One region of the Alteromonas gilva genome, then DNA from elsewhere that is predicted to be linked to it. Evidence: predicted binding sites of a transcription regulator. Region 1 holds the regulator's gene; each other region holds the start of a gene.
What was found. The regulator ArgR, encoded in region 1, controls arginine synthesis, uptake and breakdown. The targets are predictions, from matches to a motif close to ANTGAATANNTATTCANT.

Region 1 (8,075 bases):
AGCATAATGCCCTCTAAAATGATAACCGGGGCCGGATGCAACCGCTCTGTTTTGGGTAATCGCGTGTGCGTTTTAAAGCAATAGTGCGGGTAATCAATGGGTTCACCATTGCGTAGTGCACCAAGGTGCGCTTTTAATAACTCGTGCTCAAATGCATTTGGGTGATCGTAATTATTTTCTTCACGTTTTGCCATGGGGAGATGGTCCTGCGCACGGTAATAATGATCTTCGCGAAGGATCTGCACAGGTCGGCCCTGCTCAGAAAATGCATTTATCAGGTTCTCTGTGAACAGTGATTTACCCGAGCCCGAGGCTCCGGAGATTGCTATAATTAAGGGTGTTTGCATAGTGGGAGTAACGTATTTAACCTGTAGCAAAGATACGCAAATGCACGACGCGAATCAATCCCAACACAAGCGCTTACTGCAAACGCGGCGTATAAAGAGGCTATCAGCACGGGGCAAATGGTTAGTCTTTGCAATAAATGCTGACCATCTGTTCAGATTACCACTGTTTCCCTGGCTTGCAAATACTCAGTTGTTACGCCGTTTTTGCGCTGTGTAAAGCTGTTTTGCCTGTGGGTTAGTCACCAATCACCTGGATGTCGTCAGGATCAAGAACCGGTAACGCATAAGAATGTTGTTTCGAGCGAGAGCCTTCGCCCTGCGCGCGAGGCGGGTAGTAGCGTGTTTTTTGTTCGCTGAAACCGGTAAACACCTCATCCAGCGCGGCGCGTATTTCGCTGAGGGTTTTATCCAGGTTGGCATTAAAATCCGGGCGTTTGCGTTTGGTGTGGCCTAATTCCATTAAACGAATAAACACCTTGCTGGCCAGGGCGGTTAATTCTGCCGGGATATCTTTATGGTGCAGGAGCGTAGAATGGGGATTATCAATACAGTATCGAAGCAATGCGATATAAAAACACAGCGGTTTATTTTGCAACTGTACGGTGACGTTGTTGACGCCGTTACCGATGGTTTTGTCATTTAAGTTGATAACAAGTTTAGGCTCTGGCTCCGCGGTATTCGCGGGGAGGGGCTGCGCACCGCGGTGTTTTAACACGCCAGGCTTACGCGGCAGTGTCTTTATTAACAGTGGCGATGCAATAAAAGCGGCCAGTAATGCCAACAGGCTGAAAGACAAATAACCATAAAGTGGTCGCGTTGCTAACTGCACGGTGACCGACTGTTCAGAGTTTTCCAGCACAAACTGGCTCAAACGGCTATTATCGGGCTGCGCATCGGTTTGCGCTGTTACCGATTGTACTGAAACCAGCCACACGCCGGCTTGTTGGGTTTCGAGCTGATGATTGATACGCGCCAGGTACCGTTTCAGGCTCTCCTGATTCGGGGGGGTATTTAACGCCTGATTACCCACGTCCAAAAACTGCATGTCGAGGCTGATGCGCGCTTTGATGTGATGGAGCATCTGATGTTCATTATACAGCCTTGCACCGGCCTGACCGAGTATTGCAGCAGACTGAAAGATGACATACAGCACGACGATAGTGGTAATACTCTTAAGCCAGTCCTGTGGCGTAATATTATATACCTGCATCTGTTTCGCATCCCTTTATCATTAGCACATCGCGGTAATACTTGCGTGGATGGCTTTTGGCCACCTGCGCAATGACTTGCTGAATGGCGCAGCGCAGATCGGTGTTATTATCCTGCATTTTCAGATACCAACGCATGCCGGGTACTTCGTTTTCGAGCGACGTAATATAACTTCTTGATAGTGTTTGCTCATCGCCTTTGCCCCAGTAGCTTGCGATAATATCCACATCGCCTGCCGACAGGGCACGACGTAGCTCCTGATGTGAGTTATAGTAATACAATCTGATGTTAGAATCGTTGAGCCCCAGGCGTTGTAACACGGTTTTAGGTACGATATGACCGGAGCGGCTGCTCGGGTAATCGAGTATGCCAATCCGCTTGCCGAGCAAATATTCTTTACTTAATTCGGGCTTTTCCCGCAATGCAATGAAATAAGCGCTGTAGTCAGGGTGGGCAGCAATGTTATCGTAATGATAAATGCGTTCTGCGCCAAACGCGTCAACGACGTTGCTTTTAACCAGCGTCAGCTCAGGCACACCATGATTAATAAACCTGAACGTATCAAAATCATTACGGCCAATGGTGATCTGTACGTTGCCGAATTGTCGCCTGACAACATTATTACTGCATAATAACGGCAGTGCTCGTTCGGCGATTGATTGCTCTGTGAGGTACACACTAAACACGGTCGTATTTTCTGATAGTGGCGCCGGACACGACATTTGACTGGTGGTTTGCGGTGGTATTTCAGAAATATTTTTTAAATTTTGCACGTAGCTAACTGTGGCACTGCATAAGAAAATAACAGCCACAAGTAACCATCGAATTGTTGGATTCAGTCGTAATCGGTGCAAAGTTGTTCGCAGTTAGTTTTATTTGTTCAACCAATTTGACCAGTTAAACTTATTTAATGCAATAAGTAAGTTTATTTTGAAAACCTAACGCACTGTTTTTTATAGATATTGATTAGGTAACTTTGAATTTCCTTAAACGGTGTTTATTCGTTGAGGTTATGCGAAGAATATAGCTGGGCTTGTGAGCCGGGCCAGTTGTTCTGATAAGCGCTGTAAAACCAGACTGTTCGTTCAGGAAAAAATAAAAATAATAAACGTTGTCAATTACATTACGTAATGCAACCAGAACGGATCTGTCATTTTGCTGCAATAAAAATAATGAACAATCTTGGCCCGATTTACACAACATCAAAAAATTAAGTCACCTATCACGGCGGTGGTGACAAAAAGCTCTTACTGCCGGAAGCACATGGTTGACGCTCTATGCTCTTGGAAAAGGAGCAAGGCAAACGCCGAATGATTATAAATGGGAAACACACTAATGATGACAAAATCAAAACTTAATCGCGTTGCGTTAGCAGTAGCGATGTCTGTTGGTTTGTCTACTGCCGCAATGGCGCAGCAGACATCTTCAGAAATCACTGGTCGCGTAGTTGGTCCACAGGGTGCACCTGCTGCCGGTACAGTTATTACTGTTAAACACGTGCCTACAGGCAGTGTGAAAACGGTTACCGCCAATGCTAACGGTCAATTTAATCTGTCTGGTCTGCGTGTTGGTGGTCCATACGAAATCGTAATGGACTCTACGACATTCGAAGATGCGACAATCTCAGATGTTTATTTGTCTTTGGACAGTGGCTTAAACCTGAATAACTTTACATTGAATGCGCAACAAGATGTTGAGCGTATCGAAGTAACCGCATCGCAAATTGCATCCATTGCATTTGGTCAGAAAGGCCCTTCTTCTAACTTTAGCCTTGAAGATCTGCAAACGGCACCTGCCATCAACCGTGACATTAAAGATGTCGTACGTGCCGATCCACGTGTTTATATCGATGAAACCTTCTCAGACGGCATTCAGTGTGCTGGTGCGTCGCCGCGTTTCAACAGTTTGACCCTTGACGGTATGCGTCTTAACGATAATTTTGGTCTTAACTCTAACGGTTACCCTACCGAGAGCATCCCTTTCTCTTATGATGCGATTGAGCAGGTTGCTGTTGAACTAGCACCATTCGACGTTGAGTACGGTGGTTTCACAGCGTGTAACATCAACGCCGTGACCAAATCAGGTACTAACGAAGTGCATGGTTCTGCCTTCTATGATTTCACGTCTGACTCATTCAAAGGTGATTCAATTGACGGCGTTGATATCGATAACGGCAACTACACTGAAAAGCGCTATGGCTTTACTGTTGGTTTGCCATTAATCAGCGACAAGTTATTCCTGTTCGGTGCCTACGAGAAAAAAGAAGGCGTTCGTTTGCATGAATACGCAGGCTTAAGCCGCGTAACAGAGAGCGAACTGGCTGAGATTTCACGTATTTCTAACGAAGTGTACGGTTACGATCCAGGTGGCTTTAAAGGTTCTTCTCCGGTAGAAGACGAAAAACTGTTGCTGAAAGTTGACTGGAACATCAATGAGGATCACCGTGCAGCGTTCACTTATAACTGGAACGACGGTTTCAACATTTCTGAATCAGATACCGGAACGTCTCGTTTGTCTTACGACGGTCACTTTTATGAGCGCGGCGCAGAGATTGAAACTATCACTGCTTCACTCTACTCTGACTGGACAGCGGACTTTTCAACTGAATTACGTATCGGTAAAACGAGCTTAGATAACCGCCAAAATTCTGTCGATGCAGCAACTGGCTTTGGTGAAGTTCAAATCAATACCGGTTCTACTACTGTTTACCTCGGTCCGGATGATTCACGTCAGGCCAATGACCTGAACTGGGATAACCTGACCTTTAAACTGGCCGGTACCTATTTAATGGGTGATCACACCATTACTGCCGGTATTGAGTACGAAGACCTGGATGTCTTCAACTTATTTATGCAGCACCGTATCGGTGAGTACCGCTTTGCTTCAATTGAAAACTTTGAGGCAGGCACGCCATTTTCAATTGACTATAACAATGCGGCTGGTACCAACAACCCTGACGATGTGGCAGCAAGCTTTAGCTTCCAGACAACTACCCTGTACTTGCAGGATGACTGGTATGTTAATGACGACCTGACCTTACTGTTTGGTCTGCGTTACGATAAGTGGTCATCAGACGACCGTCCAAACTATAACTCCGCTTTTGAAGACTTCTATGGTTTTGCTAACACCGGTAACATGGATGGCAAGGACTTATGGCAGCCTCGTCTCGGTTTCAACTACGTGTTGGCTGATGACATGGAACTACACGGTGGTGTAGGTCTGTACTCTGGCGGTAACCCCAATGTGTGGATTTCAAATGCTTATTCTAACGACGGCGTAACACAGGTCTTTGCAGACGAACGTGATATCCCCGGATGGGACAGCGGCAATACCAGCATTTTTGACCTTGACCGCGTTGGCGGCGGTGCGCCAATCGTTGCGCCACCACAGGCATTATTCGACTACGTTGCTGATTACCCAACTGATGGTTCAGCCCGTTTCGTGGTTGCCATGGATCCGGACTTTGAAGTACCTACTGAGTGGAAATACGCGTTAGGTCTTACTTATCTGGCACCGGGCGATTACCTGGTACAAGCCGATATTCTTTACACCGAAAAGAACGATGCGGCGACCTACATTGAGCCATCGCGCACAGTAGTTGGTACTGGTCCTGATGGCCGCCCTGTATATGAAGGATCTAACAATACATTCTTGTTAACCAACGTATCAGGTGATTCTGGCGATGCCACTACGCTGTCGTTTGCGGTATCTAAAGAATACGACTTTGGCCTGGACGTGTCGTTTGCTTATGCATACAACGATTCAACTGATGTTAACCCAATGACCAGCTCTGTAGCAGGTTCAAACTATTCGAACTTCGCAACCAGCGATCCAAATAGTCCGGCTGTGGCGACGTCTAACTACAACATCCCGCATCGCTTTACCCTGAGTTTAGGCTATAAGCACGAGTTTATTGATGGTTATAATACCCGCATTAACGTATTTGCATCGGCGAACGAAGGTCGTGGTATGAGCTATACCTTCGGTGACGTTCAGCGTGTGGATAGCGACGGTGAAACCGAGTTCCTTGATCTGCTTGATCAGTACTACGGCGATGATGACACCGGTGGTGGTCGTCAGTTAATTTATGTACCAACCGAAGGCAACGATCCTAATGTTGTTTACGGCCCGGACTTCGATCTGGACGCGTTTAATGCATTTGTCGCATCAGAAGGATTAAGTCGCGGTAAGATTGCAGAGCGTAATGGCAGCTACGGCGATTGGTGGACCAAAGTTGATGTTCGCATCAGCCAGGAGTTACCAGCCTTTAGTGAAAGCCACAGAGCATCAGCATTCTTAGTTATCGAAAACCTGGGTAACCTGTTAAACGATGACTGGGGTGTACTAAGACAAGGAAACTTCGTTTCTGAGTCTGTTGTTGGTGCCAGCATTAATGAAAATGGTCAGTACGTATACGAAGAATTCTTAGGCTCAGACCAGCGTGAAAGCTTCTCTACAGCAGCCTCGCTGTGGGAAGTACGCGTAGGTGTAAACTACCGCTTCTAAGTTTGTTCAGGCTAACGCCGTACTAAACCTTAAATAAAAAACCCCGCAGTTGCGGGGTTTTTTGTATGGCGATGACATGGCAAAAGTAACTATGTCGCATCCTGGTAACGCGTGTTCTTACACACTGTCAAATAAATCTTCTACGCGCTGACGTATTTCTTCAATTCTACTGATATCCGCCGGGGCTATAAAAATTGTGTCATCACCGGCAATAGTGCCTAATACACCGTCTTTTTTACTTAGTGAATCGAGTAGGCGTGCAATCAGCTGTGCAGCCCCCGGACTGGTGCGAATGATCACCATCACGTTATTGTGAACGATATCCAGTACCAGTTGTTTAAGCGGGCTTTTTGCCGTGGGCATGCCCAGCTCAGGCGGTAAGCAATACACCATATCTCCCCGCGCATTACGCGTTCTTACCGCGCCGAATTTACTCAGCATGCGGGATATCTTGCTCTGACTGATATTGTCGAAGCCGAGCTCCTTGAGACCGTCAACAATTTCGCCCTGGGAACCGTAGCTTTCTGCCTTGAGAATATCTTTAAATGCTTTGATTAGCTCTTCTTGTTTTTGGTTTGCCATAGTTATCCGACGCTGTCCGGTTAAATGATAATTGCCTGTGCATACACGGTTTTCATCGTGAATCGACTCGGCTTGCCCGCTGCCTTGGTGTATACTCTGTATCGCGAAACATTCGGGGCAGGATACATGACTGCCCTTAGCGGTTTTAAAGCCAGATATATTGCTTTATTTTGCATGAAATTACAAGTTATCTGCATAAATATGCATTCATGTTGAATATAACGTGTATTTTCACCCTTTGGGCTTCATAAGACTAATAGATGATTGAGTTTTCAGCTGACATCTATTAGTGTGTCGGGCCGTTATTAAACGTGATTCTTTCCATAGGAGAAATGGTATGAAAGTAGCCGTGTTAGGTGCTGCAGGTGGTATTGGTCAGGCGTTGTCGCTGTTGTTAAAGACGCAATTGCCAGCGGGTTCTGAGTTAGCTTTATATGATGTTGCGCCAGTAGTGCCTGGTGTTGCTGTAGATTTGAGCCACATCCCAACCGCAGTCAAAGTGACAGGTCATGGTAAAGACGACCTGGCCGACGCATTAACTGGTTGCGACGTAGTATTGATTCCTGCGGGTGTGCCGCGTAAGCCCGGCATGGATCGCTCTGACCTGTTTAATATTAACGCTGGTATCGTTAAAGCACTGGTTGAAGGTATTGCCGACAACTGTCCAACCGCGTGCACATGTATTATCACTAACCCGGTAAATACCACTGTTGCAATCGCCGCAGAAACGTTGAAAGCCAAAGGTGTTTACGACAAGAACAAACTGTTCGGTGTTACCACACTGGATGTTATCCGTGCTGAGACATTTGTTGCTGAACTGAAAGGTCAGGATCCGGCTAATATTCACGTACCGGTTATTGGTGGTCACTCTGGTACCACGATTTTGCCACTGCTGTCTCAGGTTGAAGGTATAGACTTTACTGACGAAGAAGTTGCTTCACTAACAACGCGTATTCAGAATGCTGGTACCGAAGTGGTTGAAGCCAAAGCGGGCGGTGGCTCTGCTACATTGTCTATGGGTCAGGCGGCAGCACGTTTTTGTTTGTCTCTGGTTGCTGCAATGCAAGGTGATAATGTTGTTGAGTACACTTATGTGCAAACTGATGACAGTGATGACGCGGCGTTTTTCTCTCACCCTGTACGTTTAGGTGCAAACGGCGTTGAAGAGATTCTGCCTTACGGCGAGCTGAGCGCGTTTGAGCAGAAAGCTAAAGAAGACATGCTGGAAGGTCTGCGTGGTGATATTAAATTAGGCGTTGACTTCGTTAACGGTTAATTTACGCGACGTCTGTCAGCAAACAAAAGCCGGTTTCTAAACCGGCTTTTTTGTGTCTGTTATTCTGCCACCTGCTATACGAACATAAAAAAACCGCACTGAGATATCGATGACGATATCCTCGTGCGGCTTTTATCAGCGCTTAGGGAGGGTTA
Region 2 (8,075 bases), on a different contig from region 1:
GGACTTTTTCATCAGATGCCTGTAATTCGGGCTCAGCAAAGAGCAGATTGAGTACTTCAACAACCCGGCTCTTCTTGACCGGCTTGGCAATGACATCATCCATGCCGTTTTGCAGATATTCTTCACGCTTTTTGATTACATTCGCGGTCAACGCCACAATCGGCGTTTGCATGACCAGATCTTCCTCGTGCAACGTCGCAGCAACTTCAAAACCGTTCATATCCGGCAGTTGGATATCGAGTAAAATAAGATCGTAGGTTTGCTGCCTGGCCTTATCTATGGCCTCCTGACCGGTCATGGCCACATCAACGTGCTGACCAAGCTTTTCTAGCAGGGCTTTGGCAACCATCACGTTCAGTTCGATGTCCTCGACCAGCAAAATATTGAGGTCGGTCACCTGCAACTGTGCAACCTGCATAGGGCGTTTGGAAATTTGCAATGGCAATTCCACAATAAACCGCGTGCCGTGGCCTTGTTCACTTTCGACTCGGATATCACCGTGCATGAGATCCACCATTTGTTTACAAATAGCCAGACCTATACCGGTGCCGGTTGCCGACTGATGATCAGGGTGATCCACCTGGTAATACATGGCAAAGATCTTTTCTATTTCACTGTCGGGAATCCCCACCCCGGTGTCCTCAATCACATAGGTCACCAGGGAGATATCATTATCTGGTCGGCTTGCTGACACGGTCAGTGATACATGCCCTTTTTGGGTAAATTTCACCGCGTTGAACAGAATATTCCACAGAATTTGGCGTAACCGCGTACCGTCCACTTCTACTTGTTTAGGCAGCGGTTCGACAATATTGGTAATCAACTCTAGCGATTTATCGCGCGCTAGCAATTGGATAATAGAACTAAGCTCTTCGGTGAAATCCCGTAGAGAAACCGTTTTAAGTGACAATTCCAGTTTGTCACGATCGAGCTTATCTAAGTCAATGATGTCATTAAAAATATTACCCAGAGTTATGGCGCTGGCGTAGATAGTACTTACCCAACTCCATTGCTCTTCGTTAAGTTCGGTATCGCGCAGCATGCGACTCAAGCCAACAATACCATTGAGCGGCGTACGCAACTCATGGCTAATGGTGGCAATAAAACGGGTTTTATCAGTGCTGGCTTTGGCTGCAGCATTTTCTGCCTGCTTGCGCTCGGTCATGTCCCGACCAAAGGCTAACAACCCGAGCCGGTTTCCTTCATTGTCAAAAAACGGTACCCGGCGCATTTCAAAAAAGCGTCGACGGCCATCGGCAAAACGCAGCCACAGTTCGTCGGTGATACTGGCATTCGTTTCAAGTACTTCATGATCGCTGGCCACTACCTGGCGAGCCAACTCCTCTTCATAAACGTCGTGCGGGGTCAGTCCGAGCAACTCTTTCTCAGACATTCCGGTGAGTTGCTCGGCTACACGGTTACACCCTGCAAACCGGCCTTCTTCATTACGGTAGTAAATTAAATCAGGTGAGGCATCGATGATTGAACGCAATAACGTTGACAGCCGGCGCGCCTGAGCTTCTTTTTCGGATTTATCCTGAATTTCTTTTTCGAGCTCTTTAAATACGGTTTCGCGCTCTGCCTGGGCGTGCTTGCGCTGTTCAATTTCATGGTTGAGTTGGCGAATGTTATTTTGCAATTCACGGTTTAAAAAAACATCTTCCTCACGCAGGTGCTCTAACTGCGTGACAACTTCTTTAAGATTAGTGCGCGAATTTTCTAAATGTTTAACTAACTCACTAAAAAAATATAGCACCCAGGGGGCTGATAACATCGTAAGGATTACCGCACTGATAAAGTCATCAGGCTGTATATCGCTTCCCAGGCTGAGACGAATCACGTAAGAGCCGCCAACAGTAAATGCAAGGGTGAGTAAAACAAACAGAACACTGACTTTTATAGTGCCAAAGCGCTGGATAAACTGAGCAAAACGAATTGCCCAGGAATCGTTAGGAGTTTCAGGGTGCATAGCAAAAATACTTCAGATAAATGTGCCAACATCCTAACAGGTCTTGCCCATCAGGAAAATAAATGTCGGCAGCGCTTTAATGCCTGGTTTACTGCTCCCGCTTGTAATATATAACGCTTATGCGCTGTTATTGATGACTATTTTTTATGTATTTTCTGTATCTGAGTTATACTAATAGACAAGTAAATCAACTCTCTCTTTACGCAACTGATGACAACAAACGGTGGTTACAGACTCTGGACAACTGGCAATATACTGCACGCCAGAGTTCACGGCATTTGGAATGGGCGGATCGCTACGGCTTATAACCGTGAGTTTATGGTGGCAGCCTTACCACTTAGCAATAAACCCTGGGCTCACATGGTGTACTTGGACCAATGGGTGCTGGGTACGCCCGAGATTGAACCTGTAATAAAAGAGCTCGCGGGCTGGTGCGCTGAGCACCAGTTGGTATGTGCAGCGCATGTTTACAGTGATAATATGTTAAAGGAATACCAGCTAAACAAAATGCTCAAAAATGCTCCTGGTGCATTTGAGCTGCAGCACTTTACGTCATTCCAAACAGCACAACAGTGGTTAAGTACCCACAACTTTTATGTTAGCGAAAATGATCTCACCACAATAAGCGATTAACACGTCTAATATCAGCCCGGCCACTAACCAATAACCTACAGTCCGCGACGGTGTCTTTTGCTACTGCCGGACTTAAACGCCGTCATCGGTTAGCAGAGTGCTGTGCCACCAAGTTGGGGCTGGGTTTTTGCTGTATTTATTGATTTAATAGGTGATATGCTGGAAAACCCGCTATGGGTTGAGGTAAATTGTTGAGTGTTTATGCATCAATTTTGATGTAATGTAGTACAGGTTATTTATTTAGCTGGTTAATTTCAGACCGAAGAGTAAAGTTCGAAACAGTTGATCAAAAATGGGTAAGTACCCACTATTATCGACTTTTTATGCAACTTAAGTTTAATCTCCGTCATCACGCTCCGCCGTAGAATTCCTCTAGAGAGTGATTTTTTTTGATTTTTTGACCACTGGACGAAATAGATAACCATCTGTTTTTTATAAAAATAAAAGATAGTATACGATTTGCACCGACCTGGCTTTCACTTTCCGATTGATTTTACCCATTAATATGGGTATTTTGTACGGCCCGCTTGGCAATAGTGCATAAAAATGCGGTATATGACTGGTATCCACTAATAATAATTAACGACAAACCAGCGCAAACTGATTTTCATAATTTTTTCAGTTTATTACGCGTAGCAACGTCGCTGTAAAACGCCTCCTCTGGTGTTCAGAACAGCGCATACCTTACCCAGTCAAGGTTTAAGGAGTTAAGAGATGAGTTTATATAATCCCAATGATTCACGGGATAACTGTGGATTTGGTTTGATTGCCCATATAGAGGGCAAAGCAAGCCACTCGCTGGTTACTACAGCCATAGAAGGCCTCGACCGTATGCAACATCGTGGCGGCATTGCCGCAGATGGCAAAACCGGTGACGGCTGTGGTTTGCTGTTGCAAAAACCCGACGCTTTCTTCCGCCTGATTGCAGAACAACACGGCTGGAATCTGAGCAAGAAATACGCGGTGGGTATGATTTTTCTTAATCAGGACGAGAAACTGGCACAAGCAGCCCGCGATGTCGTGAATGAAGAGTTAGAAAAAGAAACCCTGGAAGTGGTTGGCTGGCGCGAAGTCCCGGTAAACCATGATGTGCTGGGTGAACTGGCATTAACCGGCGTCCCACAAATTGAACAGGTCTTTGTTAATGCACCGCCGGGGTGGCGTAAACGCGATCTCGAACGTCGTTTATTCATGGTGCGTCGCCGGGTCGAAAAGCGTCTTGCTGAAGACAAAGAATTTTACGTTGCGTGTCTGTCAGCGCTGGTGACGATCTATAAAGGCTTAGTAATGCCTAAGGATCTGCCGACTTTTTATAAAGATCTGGCAGATGAGAATATGAAAAGCAGCATTTGTGTTTTCCACCAGCGCTTTTCAACCAACACGCTACCTAAGTGGCCACTGGCACAACCTTTCCGCTACCTTGCTCACAACGGTGAAATTAACACCATTAAAGGTAACCGCGACTGGGCATTGGCGCGTACGGGCAAGTTTGCCACACCACTGATCCCTGATTTAAAAGATGCGGCCCCTTATGTGAACACAGAAGGTTCAGACTCATCGTCACTGGATAATATGCTGGAGCTATTTTTGGCCGGTGGTATGGATTTATTCCGCGCCATGCGTTTGTTAGTGCCGCCAGCGTATCAAAACAATGCCACTATGGATCCAAAATTACGTGCCTTTTATGAGTTTAACTCAATGCACATGGAACCCTGGGATGGCCCGGCGGGTATCGTAATGACCAACGGTCGCCACGTGGCGTGTAACCTTGACCGTAACGGCTTACGTCCTGCCCGTTATGTGATCACCAAAAATGGCTTTATTACGCTTGCCTCAGAAGTAGGTATTTGGGATTACCAGCCAGAAGATGTGGTCGAAAAAGGTCGCGTAGGTCCGGGCGAAATGCTCGCAGTAGATACCTATAACGGCAAAATATGGCGCTCCACTGAAATAGATGACGACCTTAAAGATCGCCATCCTTACCACGAGTGGATTGAGAAAAATATTCGCTCGTTAACGCCCATTGAAAAGCTCGATGCGTCTCTGATTGGACAGCGCGTGTTCGACGACAACACTATGTCGGTTTATCACAAGCTCTTTGGCTATAGTTACGAAGAAATTCATCAGGTTATTAAAGTGTTGGGTAAAGACGGTCAGGAAGCCGTTGGCTCAATGGGTGACGACACGCCTATGGCGGTTATGTCATCCAAACATCGTACTTTATATGACTATTTCCGCCAGCAGTTTGCGCAGGTCACAAACCCGCCGATTGATCCATTGCGCGAAAATCACGTGATGTCGCTGGCGACCTGTATAGGACGAGAGCAAAACGTATTCAGCGAAACCAGTGGCTATGCTAACCGGGTTCTGTTCCAGTCGCCGATACTGATGTACACCGATCTCAAGCAATTGCGTGAATACAACCCTGAGCACTATTACTCAGAGGTGGTTGATCTGCAATATGCCCCGGATGAAGGCCTCAAAAAAGCGATTGAGCGCATCTGTCACGAAGTTGAATATCTGGTAAAACAAAAACGCGCGGCGTTTGTTGTGTTATCCGATCGCAATATTAAGCAAAATAAATTGCCTGTGCCGGCTGCCATGGCGGTTGGTGCTGTACACCGTCGTTTAGTTGATCAGCAGTTAAGGTGCGATGCTAACATCGTTATCGAAACAGCCTCAGCCCGCGACCCGCATCACTTTGCAGTACTCATAGGATTAGGGGCAACGGCGGTTTATCCTTTCCTGGCCTACGAAACGATTGAACAGCTATGTGAAAAAGGCGACTTAGATATTACGCCTATGCAAGCCATGCTGAACTACCGTAAAGGGATTAACAAAGGCCTGTATAAAATCATGTCTAAGATGGGGATCAGCACTGTGGCGAGCTATCGCAGCGCCAAGTTGTTTGAAGCCATCGGTATTAGTCATGACGTAATGGAACTGTGCTTTAAAAACGTCACATCACGGTTGCAGGGTGCTTCATTTGAAGACTTCCAGCAAGACACGGTTAACCTGGCACGCGTTGCCTGGCTTAAACGTAAGAATATTTCTCATGGTGGCCTGCTTAAGTATGTCCATGATGGTGAGTACCACGCTTACAACCCGGATGTCGTCAAAACCCTGCAAAAAGCGGTGGTGTCGGGTGAATACTCAGATTATCAGCAATTTGCAGCGTTAGTTAACGAGCGCCCGCCAGCACATTTACGCGATTTAATGGGCATTAAAGCCGGCGCGGAAGCGATTGACATCAGCGAAGTAGAAGGGCCAGAACACCTGTATACACGGTTTGATACCGCTGCGATGTCAATTGGTGCACTGAGTCCGGAAGCGCACGAAGCGCTGGCCATTGCGATGAACCGTTTGGGTGGTAAGTCTAACTCAGGTGAAGGTGGTGAGGATCCGAAGCGATTCAACACCGAGCGCAACTCGAAAATCAAACAGGTCGCGTCGGGCCGCTTTGGTGTCACGCCGCATTACCTGGTGAATGCAAACGTGATTCAAATTAAAGTGGCGCAGGGTGCGAAACCCGGTGAGGGCGGTCAGTTACCCGGCGATAAGGTTAATAAGTATATTGCCCAGCTGCGCTTCTCGGTGCCTGGAGTAACCCTTATTTCTCCGCCTCCACACCATGATATTTACTCGATTGAAGATTTAGCTCAGCTGATTTTCGACCTGAAACAAGTTAATCCGACCGCACTGATCTCAGTGAAATTAGTGTCGGAGCCCGGTGTTGGTACCATTGCCACAGGCGTTGCGAAAGCCTATGCCGATTTAATCACCATATCTGGCTATGACGGCGGCACAGGCGCAAGCCCGCTTACCTCGGTAAAATATGCCGGTAGCCCCTTTGAACTTGGCTTGTCTGAAACTCAGCAGGCACTGGTTGAAAACGGTCTGCGTCATAAGGTTCGGGTACAAACCGACGGCGGCCTGAAAACAGGACTGGATGTGGTTAAAGCCGGGATTTTAGGTGCTGAAAGCTTTGGCTTTGGTACTGGTCCAATGGTTGCGTTGGGTTGTAAATACCTGCGTATTTGCCACCTCAATAACTGTGCTACCGGCGTGGCAACGCAAGACGAAAAACTGCGTAGCGACTACTTTATCGGTCTGCCTGAAATGGTTATGAATTACTTCAAATTCGTGGCTCAGGAAGTTCGCGAAATCATGGCCTCAATGGGCGTGCGTAAATTTGACGAGCTGGTGGGTCGCACCGAATTGCTGGAATTACTCGACGGTCAGACCGCTAAACAAAACAAGCTGGATTTGTCACCTATCCTGGCGAAGCCGGTTGCTGGCAAGCACACCCTGCTGTTTTGTAGCGAGACAACCAATGCGCCGCTGGATAAGGGCGTATTGAACGCGAAAATGCTAAAAGATGCCAAAGAAGCGGTCGTTAAAGGCTGTGGTATTAACCTTAGCTACCCCATTCGCAATACAGACCGCTCTGTGGGTGCTTTATTGTCGGGCGAAATTGCCAAGCATTACGGTAACCACGACATGGAAGAAATGCCGATCACGGTAAGCTTCACCGGTACTGCCGGGCAAAGCTTTGGCGTGTGGAATGCCGGCGGCCTTAATATGCGCATTGAAGGCGATGCCAATGACTACGTGGGTAAAGGCATGACTGGCGGTAAGCTGGTAATCTACCCACCGCGCAATGGCGAATTTAACGGTCACGAGAGTGCCATTATGGGTAACACCTGTTTATATGGTGCCACGGGCGGTAAGCTGTTTGCGGCGGGCCGTGCCGGTGAACGTTTTGGGGTCAGAAACTCTGGCGCTATTGCTGTTGTCGAAGGTGTCGGTGATAACGGTTGTGAATACATGACCGGCGGTATTGTCGCCGTGCTTGGACCGGTAGGAATTAACTTTGGCGCCGGTATGACCGGTGGCTTTGCTTATCTGTACGATGAACAGGGCGATTTGAGCAGCCGCGTGAACTCAGAGTTAGTTGAAGTGTTGGATATTGATGACAAAGTCATTTTGGCAGAGCATTTACGTGGTCTGATCAATCAACACTACGAAGAAACCGGCAGTCAGTTTGCATTAGATATATTGCACGACTTCGCAGGTTCACTGAACCGCTTTAAGCTGGTTAAGCCAAAAACCAGCGATGTTAAAAATCTGTTGGGCCATATCAGTCGTTCCAGCGCGGAACTCCGCGTCCAGGCGCAATAGAGAGGTGAAAGAATAATGGCAAAGAATGTTTATCAATTTGTTGATGTAGAGAGAATTGATCCGCCGAAAAAGCCGATCAGTGATCGTAAAGCCGGATTTGCAGAAATCTATCATCCGTTAACCAATTCACAGGCGGAGGGTCAGGCTGACCGCTGCCTGGATTGCGGAAATCCTTATTGTGAGTGGAAATGTCCGGTACACAACTATATTCCACAGTGGTTAGCCCTGGCTAACGAAGGCAAGTTTATTGAAGCGGCCGAGTTGTCGCATAAAACCAATAGCCTGCCGGAGG
Region 3 (8,075 bases), on a different contig from region 1:
AACGATGTTAGTTTGCTCGTTGAGCGCAATTTCGATAAAGTCTTTTTCGTCAGAGACTTTAGTCACTTTGCCAACCATGCCACCTTGCGTAAGCACTTCATCACCTTTACTGAGTGATGCCACCAGTGCTTTATGTTCTTTTACACGTTTGGCTTGCGGACGATAAAGCAAGAAGTAGAAAATCAGACCGAACACGCCCAGCATGATCAGCATTTCTAAACCACCGCCCTGGCCACCGCCACCTGCAGTTTGCGCGTGTGCATCGGAAATAAATAAACTCATAATGTTCCCCATTTTAATTTTTTATAGTGCCGGTACCGGCATATTTTTCTGTGCGTAAAATTCGCTGACAAACGCTTCCAGCGTATTACTGGCTATTGCGTCACGTAACCCCTGCATAACCCGCTGATAGTATCGAAGGTTATGAATGGTATTTAATCTTGCGCCAAGTATCTCATTGCACTTGTCGAGATGATGTAAATATGACCGAGAATAATTTTTGCAAGTGTAGCAATCACATTTTTCATCTAATGGCGAAGTGTCCTGTTTATGTTTGGCGTTACGGATCTTAATAACCCCTTCGGTAACAAATAAATGACCGTTCCGCGCATTACGGGTTGGCATCACGCAGTCAAACATATCAATACCGCGGCGCACGGCCTCAACGATATCTTCTGGTTTGCCGACCCCCATCAGGTAACGTGGCTTGTGCTCAGGAATTTTGGGTGCCGTGTGTTCGATGATGCGGATCATATCTTCTTTGGGTTCCCCCACCGACAAGCCGCCAATGGCATAACCATCAAAACCAATCTCTTCGAGACCCGCCAACGACACATCGCGCAAATCTTCGTACATACCGCCCTGAATAATACCGAACAATGCAGACGGATTATTACCGTGGGCAGCCTTACTGCGTTTAGCCCAACGCAGTGACAGTTCCATTGACAGGCGCGCCTCCTGCTCGGTAGCCGGAAACGGCGTACATTCATCAAAAATCATGACGATGTCAGAACCGAGATCGCGCTGCACTTCCATGGATTTTTCTGGCGTGAGAAGTATTTTTTCACCGTTTATTGGTGAACGAAAGGTTACGCCTTCTTCTGTAATCTTACGCAGATCACCTAAGCTGAATACCTGAAAGCCACCAGAGTCAGTAAGGATGGGCTTTTGCCAGTGCATAAAGTCGTGCAAATCACCGTGCTGTTTAATGATGCCGGTGCCAGGACGCAACATCAGATGAAAGGTATTACCAAGACAAATATGCGCACCGCTGTCAGACAGCTCTTCTGGCGTCATCCCCTTGACGGTGCCGTACGTACCCACTGGCATGAAAGCCGGGGTTTCTACCTCGCCACGCTCAAAGACAAGTTTTCCTCGTCGGGCGCGACCATCGGTATTGTGCAGTTCAAATTGCATGAGTGTAAATATCCTGTCTGAACCAGAGGCAACCACCTCGCATACCTCTGTCTGGGCTCAATTGTGGGCGGATTATACCAGCTATAAAACAGAGATCATGTGTTTAATGAAACTTTGACTCTGTTGCACAGGGGCTATTGAATCGCACCACATAAAAACAATATCGTTAGGCTTTTTCTATAAACATGCTGTCGCCATAGCTGTAAAAACGGTATTCATTTTCGATCGCCTGTGCATACGCGTTCAACACATTATCCCGTCCGGCAAAGGCACTTATTAACATAATCAGCGTCGATTCAGGTAAATGAAAATTGGTGAACATCGCATCCACTACTTTAAACTCATAGCCCGGGTAAATAAATATGTCAGTGTCGGCATTAAAGGTATCCAGAATATCCTCGGGCTTTGCCTTAAGCGCGGCTGATTCCAGCGAACGTACTGATGTGGTTCCCACCGCGATGACTTTTTTACCTGCAGCTTTGGTGGCCCTTACTGCCGCAACGACATCCTCGGGTACGATAGCAAACTCGCTATGCATTTTATGGTCTAGTACATTATCGACCCGCACGGGCTGGAAGGTACCAGCGCCAACATGTAACGTGACATACGCTAAGTTCACCCCTTTGGCGTTGAGCGCAGCGAGGATCGCCTCGTCAAAATGCAAACCTGCGGTAGGCGCCGCCACTGCGCCCGGCGTTTGATTATAAACGGTTTGATAACGTTCCCGGTCACTGCTGTCATCGGCACGATCAATATATGGCGGCAGCGGCATGTGGCCATAGTCTTCGAGCTGCTCTAACACCGTGCCATCACCGTCGAAGCGAAGTTCGAATAAGGCGTCCTGACGGCCGGTAACGGTTACCCTAACAGCGGATTCAAGGATGAGTGTGGTTCCCGGTTTAGGCGCTTTGCTGGCGCGAACATGTGCCAGCGCGTTGTGTTCATCAACAATGCGCTCCACCAGAACCTCAACCTTACCGCCAGAAGCTTTGTGGCCAAGTAAGCGCGCCGGGATCACCCGGGTATTATTAAACACCAACAGATCGCCGGGTTCGACAAGGTCTACCATCTGGGTAAATTTATAGTGCTGAATATCACCGCTAGTGCCGCTTAAATGCAATAACCGGCTGGCACTGCGCTGTGGCGTGGGATGCTTAGCAATGAGATGTTCTGGTAAGGTAAAACTAAAATCTGATAATTTCATGACGCTTAATACAGTTACCGTTATTAATACAGCCCGAACACTTGGACCTGGCCCGTTAAAAGCAACCAAAGTTGCCCATAAAAATCCGCCGCGGAGTGTAGCATAAAAGCAGGCCTGAACGGCCAATAGGCATAAAAAATCAATGCTGCTGGCCTTTGCTCTAAGACTCACAACCTCTCACAGGCTGCCAACCGCACTTTACATTATTTTTTTTCGGTCCGGAGAGAATCTTTAAGCTTTTAAATAATAAGAGAAAATATCAAACCGACTAATTTTTATGCAATTATGCACCCAGCTTTAGGTATTTTTTTTTATACTTAAGAATAACCGTTGATACATAGTATTTCTTTTATATTCAAAGAATCGGTCTATTATTAACCGAACAAGCGATGATGTTCTCCCATCTTCTCTTTCGACCCAGCCCCTTTGGCTGGGTTTTGTTTATCTGGATCTTCGGTGAAACCCGCCTTCTGTAACGCCACTTTTTTCGCCATTTGTTACTGACTGTTAGCGCAGTCGTTGAGCACTTCTGACATCATTTCTACCGACAAGGGTCGCGCGTTTAATACGTATAGAATCTGCAACATAAGATCGGCGCCCAAGATGCCCTTGTTGACTTTATTGCGCAGATTGTCAGCAGACTGGGAAATCCCGATATCGGCGAGTCTGTCGCTGAGCCCCTGATACTTCATACCGCGCAATGACATCTCTGAGCGGACAATGCGTTGGACGGCTTTTCGCCACTGTGACTGATCTTTCAAAACAACCCCTTTTGTAAATTATAATTCACATTGAAACACTTTATTACACACTTGAATATATTTATTATTGACTAAGCGTACCATCATTGTCTATAGTTTAGTCGCTCTGATGGCACTACAATCAATATTTGTCGTGCTGAGCAAAGCAAAATGAAATAACAGACTATCGTTCTGGTCATACTTTGTTGCACTTAACGCGTTAAAACCAGCGTAAAAACATTGCAACCGGGTAGTAAAACTGACTAGAGTTAACGGCATTTAGCTGATTCGGTAAGGAGAGTAAGTATGGATTGGGATCTTGAGAAACTAGAGACCCTGTTTAAAGACATGGATGACCTGGTTGTCACCCGCGAGAAAGAATGTTTACTTATTGCAAATCAGGATGGGCTAGATGCCTGGCTGGCAATTAGCGGTGAGCAAATTATTGTTGAAAGTTTACTGTTCAATGCATCGCAGGTTGCCGATAAAGCCGCCCTTGATCACGATATTCTGTCAACTCACATGCTTTTCCCACTCACCACGGTGGCCATTTCAAGCGTTAACGGAGAAGAATACTACAGTGCATTTGGCGCACTTAGCGCCCAATCGAAAGCTGAGAGTATTCAAATTGAAGTAACAACACTGTTTCAGAACGTTGCTGCATTCCTTGACGCTTATGAGTCACACCTGAAGTAATTTTAAGGAGAAATTTATGTCTGTTTGGAAAAAATTGATCACCGCAGTAAAAGGTGGAGCCAATGAGGCTGCCCAGTCTGTGGCAGATAGTCAGGCAATCAGAATTCTTGAACAGGAAATTCGGGAAGCAAAAGAAGAGTTGCGTAAATCTGATCATGCCCGCACACAAATACTGGCCAAATGTAAACTGTCGCAACAAAAAGTAGATGGTTTTAACCAATCTATTGCCGAATATGAAGCGCATGTCAAAAAAGCCATCGACACCGACCGTGCGCTGGCCCTGGATTGTGCTCAAAAAGTCAGTGATCTGAAAGCCGAACGCGATCAGGAACAACAGTACCTGGATCAGTTTACCGCCTCAGAGAAAAATCTGGCGAAAAACATTCAGCAGGCGAAAGCCAACCTGCGTCGTCTCGAACAGCAGGTGGATATGGTTAAAGCCACAGAGAGTGTGCAAAAAGCTCAGGTTGCGGTGTCGTCTCGTCACATGGGTGCGAACAGCAAAATGAAAACCGCGACAGAGTCGTTGTCACGTATCCAGGATAAGCAAAAAATGCGCAGCGCTGAGCTGGAAGCAGCAGAAGAGCTGGCCTCATCGGAATCCTCAGATGATCTTGAAAAACGCCTGGCGGCAGCCGGTATAAAGGGTGGCAGCACCTCAGCCGACGACGAATTAGCGCGTATACTTGGTAAATAAGTGTCAAAGCGGCGGGAATAAAACAAGTGAATAGCTGATTACTCACTTGTTTTTACCGCTGTTTGTTTGCGAAGATAGCCAAAGCCTTCATCAACATGGATAGCCAGCAGCAACTGATATGTGGATAAAAATCCGGCGCGTAATGCTGAATTATTTTGCTGAATCGAGGTGGTACACCATCGTTTTGGTGACGCTATTTTATGCAGCCTCTTCCTGGCTGCTTTTGTTTGCATTTAATGAACATGCGCTGACCAGCAGCGTTGACTTTATATACTGGCTCGCTGTTACCGGCTCAACCGTGGGCTATGGCGACCTGTCACCACAAACGCCCGCAGGCAAAATCATTGTTGCCCTCTATGTAATTCCGTTAGGGTTGAGTATTTTTGCCATGATAGTTGGCCGTGTGGCCGGATTTATTGGTAACCAATGGAGGAAAGGTCTTATGGGATTATCGACGCTGGATGTTAACGACCATATTCTGGTGATAGGCTGGAACGAACAACGCACGTTACTGCTGTTAAAACTGTTGCTCCAGGAACGACAGTCACTCTCCCGGCCGCCGGATATCGTATTGTGCGTCAGAGCCGATATCAGTAACCCTATGCCGGGCAAAATCGAATTTGTGAAGGTTGAATCCTTCAATAAAGATGAGGACATGGACAAAGCCTGTATTAGTTCAGCTTCGACCATTCTGATCGATAACCCGCTGGACGATTTGACCATGACCACCGCGCTATACTGCGCCCAAAAGAATCCCTCAGCGCATCAGGTCGCCTATTTTAACGACGAGAGCCTGGTGAAGTTACTGCAGCAACATTGCCCGCAGGTAGAGTGCACCCCCAGTGTGGCGGTAGAAATGCTCGCCAAGGCTGCGTTTGATCCTGGATCAAGCTCGCTGACCCATGACTTACTCAGTGTTGATGATGAAGGGCAAGCGCAGTATTCCGTGATCTTTCCTGCGTCGTTACAACCGATGAGCTACCAACAGCTGTTTATGGGCTTTAAACGTCATTATGATGCGACAATCATTGGCTGCGCCCTGGCCAGCAATCAACGTTCCATCAAGCTTAACCCAAGCCTGGATACGGTTATTGCACCAGAAGATAAGCTTTATTACATTGCCAGAAAACGTATCAATGATGTGAACTGGTCGTCGTTTACGGAGCAATAAACATGTTTAAAAAATGGTTTAAATCCGACGCCCCAAAAACGCCCCAAGCGCCGGAAGTAATGGGGCTCTACCTGGGTGGTTCCTTTGAACTGGACGAACTGAAATTACGCCTTATCACACCTGATTTGTGCATTGACGGTGCCGCCTCGAAACATCTCATTCAGGCGGTGGGTGCCGCAACGCTCGATACTGGCGGCACCTTACTGCGGTTTTACACCGATGATGATGCGTTTTTGCAAGTCGTAATGGATGGCGGCATGACAGAAAACCATATTACCGACGTCAAGTTATGGTACTTTTACTCTACCACAACAATTGGTAGCCAAAGTCAGTGGCAACAATGCCTGCAAAGTGGCATATCCTCACCCACTTATGAACTTGAAGGTTATACCTTTAAGCGGGTTTGGGATGCAGTGGGCTCCGAATCTCCGCCGGTCGCGGTCACTGAGAAAACCTACGAAGAAGATGGTGATGTCAGCGAAACCGACCAGTTTATGATGCTCTATGAACGTGACATCGGTGATGATCGTACTGAGTCACTGTTAGTGGCAGGCGAAGAAAAAATTGTCGGCAACAATGCCGATCGCTGTTTGGTTATCAGCACCGGATTTGATATACAACCAGCGGATATCCGCATCAACGGTTAATAACAAGGATTATCTTATGGAAATCATTACCAACTCTCTGGCGGGCTTATTAAATTTTGTCCTGTATTTTGCTGTATCAGTGATTTACCTGTTCATTTTTAAAGTGGTATATGCCTTTGTTACCCCCCACGACGAATGGAAATTAGTAAAAGAAGAAAAGAACGTGGCTGCTGCTATCGGATTTGGCGGCGCAATGGTGGGTTTCAGCCTGGCGCTGGCCAGTGCCGCGTCAAACTCTCTGGGGTTGATAGACTTTACCCTGTGGGGCATTGTTGCAGTGATTGCCCAGAGCCTGGCGTTTGCGCTACTGCGCTTTAGTTTTATGCCTAAAATAGCCGAGCGTATTAACAACAACGAAGTGTCAGCAGGTGTCATGCTCGCAGCCATGTCGATTGCAGTAGGGTTATTGAACGCCGCCTGCATGACTTATTAGGAGTGTGTTGATGAGTCATATTCAAAAGCGTTCCAAAAGCATTTACTTGCATCAATTGCGTAAAGCCTTTGCCATGAAGCCTCTGGCCCTGGGTATTGCCAGTGTGATGTTATCAGCCTGCGGTGGCAGCCGCGAAGCATCGCAGATATACGTCTCACCCGATGACTGTAAGCAAGACAATCCCGAAGCAACCGGGCAGTGTCTGGCCGCCTATGAAGCCGCGCTGGCAGAGCACAATCGCACATCACCAAAGTTTGATACCGAAAAAGACTGTGAGTACGAGTTTGGCGACCAGCGTTGTCAGTATGTACAAACCTCTTCCGGTAGCTTCTTTATGCCCTTTATGGCTGGCTATATGGTAAGCCAGTTGATGCAGCCACGACCTTATTACTCACAACCCCTATATACCTCGTTTTCACCCTACTCGCCGTTTCGTTCGCGTTGGGTTACATCGAATGGTTATGTTTTTGATGGTGACATTCGTCGTCGCTCTTACAACGCGCCGTCCTCCACCTTTGAGAAAAAACCAACGGTAAACCGCACCATAAAACGTGGTGGGTTTGGTAGCTCCGTGAGAGCTAAATCAAGCTGGGGCAGTAGCAGTAAGTCTAAAGGCTGGGGCGGCTAAATGCTGCGAATAGCCAGCCAACCGCGAGCCAACTGGCAGCAGTTGGCGACTGAATTTGGCTTTCATTTTCATACCATGTATGGAGAGCCTTACTGGGACGAAAGCGCCTATTATCAATTTAGCCTGCAGCAGATCGAACAGGATATCGAAGCTCCTACCGAAGAGTTGCATCAAATGTGTCTGCATGTGGTTAATGAAGTCGTGCAGTCAGAAGCATTACTCCGGCAGTGCCAGATCCCCGAGACGCACTGGGACTACATTGCCAGTAGTTGGCAACAGCGCCAGCCTTCGCTCTATTCGCGATTAGATTTGGTGTATGACGGCAGTGGCCCTGCCAAGCTGTTAGAAAACAATGCCGACACGCCGACATCCCTTTACGAAACCGGCTTTTGGCAGTGGCTGTGGCTGGAAAATTTGGTTGATCAGGGCAGCATTGCACGCAG

Region 2: a site for ArgR is predicted at 3,138-3,155, ahead of gltB (glutamate synthase large subunit). Genes of this name have one in related genera too.
Region 3: a site for ArgR is predicted at 3,394-3,411, ahead of OIK42_RS06270 (DUF2170 family protein). Genes of this name have one in related genera too.

What each region holds. Positions count from the first base shown of each region.
Region 1 is NZ_JAQQXP010000002.1:514,339-522,413, forward strand. Features, by position in the region: gene udk (uridine kinase) at 1-347, opposite strand, end outside; gene OIK42_RS15920 (hypothetical protein) at 583-1,557, opposite strand; gene OIK42_RS15925 (PhnD/SsuA/transferrin family substrate-binding protein) at 1,544-2,329, opposite strand; gene OIK42_RS15930 (TonB-dependent receptor) at 2,892-6,062, shown strand; gene argR (transcriptional regulator ArgR) at 6,180-6,644, opposite strand; gene mdh (malate dehydrogenase) at 6,982-7,920, shown strand.
Region 2 is NZ_JAQQXP010000003.1:258,842-266,916, reverse strand. Features, by position in the region: gene arcB (aerobic respiration two-component sensor histidine kinase ArcB) at 1-1,969, opposite strand, end outside; gene OIK42_RS17515 (hypothetical protein) at 2,180-2,602, shown strand; gene gltB (glutamate synthase large subunit) at 3,317-7,783, shown strand; gene OIK42_RS17505 (glutamate synthase small subunit GltD family protein) at 7,799-8,075, shown strand, end outside.
Region 3 is NZ_JAQQXP010000001.1:1,430,062-1,438,136, reverse strand. Features, by position in the region: gene yajC (preprotein translocase subunit YajC) at 1-282, opposite strand, end outside; gene tgt (tRNA guanosine(34) transglycosylase Tgt) at 304-1,416, opposite strand; gene queA (tRNA preQ1(34) S-adenosylmethionine ribosyltransferase-isomerase QueA) at 1,583-2,620, opposite strand; gene OIK42_RS06275 (DUF6471 domain-containing protein) at 3,118-3,381, opposite strand; gene OIK42_RS06270 (DUF2170 family protein) at 3,667-4,056, shown strand; gene OIK42_RS06265 (PspA/IM30 family protein) at 4,073-4,753, shown strand; gene OIK42_RS06260 (potassium channel family protein) at 4,872-5,924, shown strand; gene OIK42_RS06255 (YjfK family protein) at 5,927-6,571, shown strand; gene OIK42_RS06250 (DUF350 domain-containing protein) at 6,588-7,004, shown strand; gene OIK42_RS06245 (DUF1190 domain-containing protein) at 7,015-7,632, shown strand; gene OIK42_RS06240 (glutathionylspermidine synthase family protein) at 7,633-8,075, shown strand, end outside.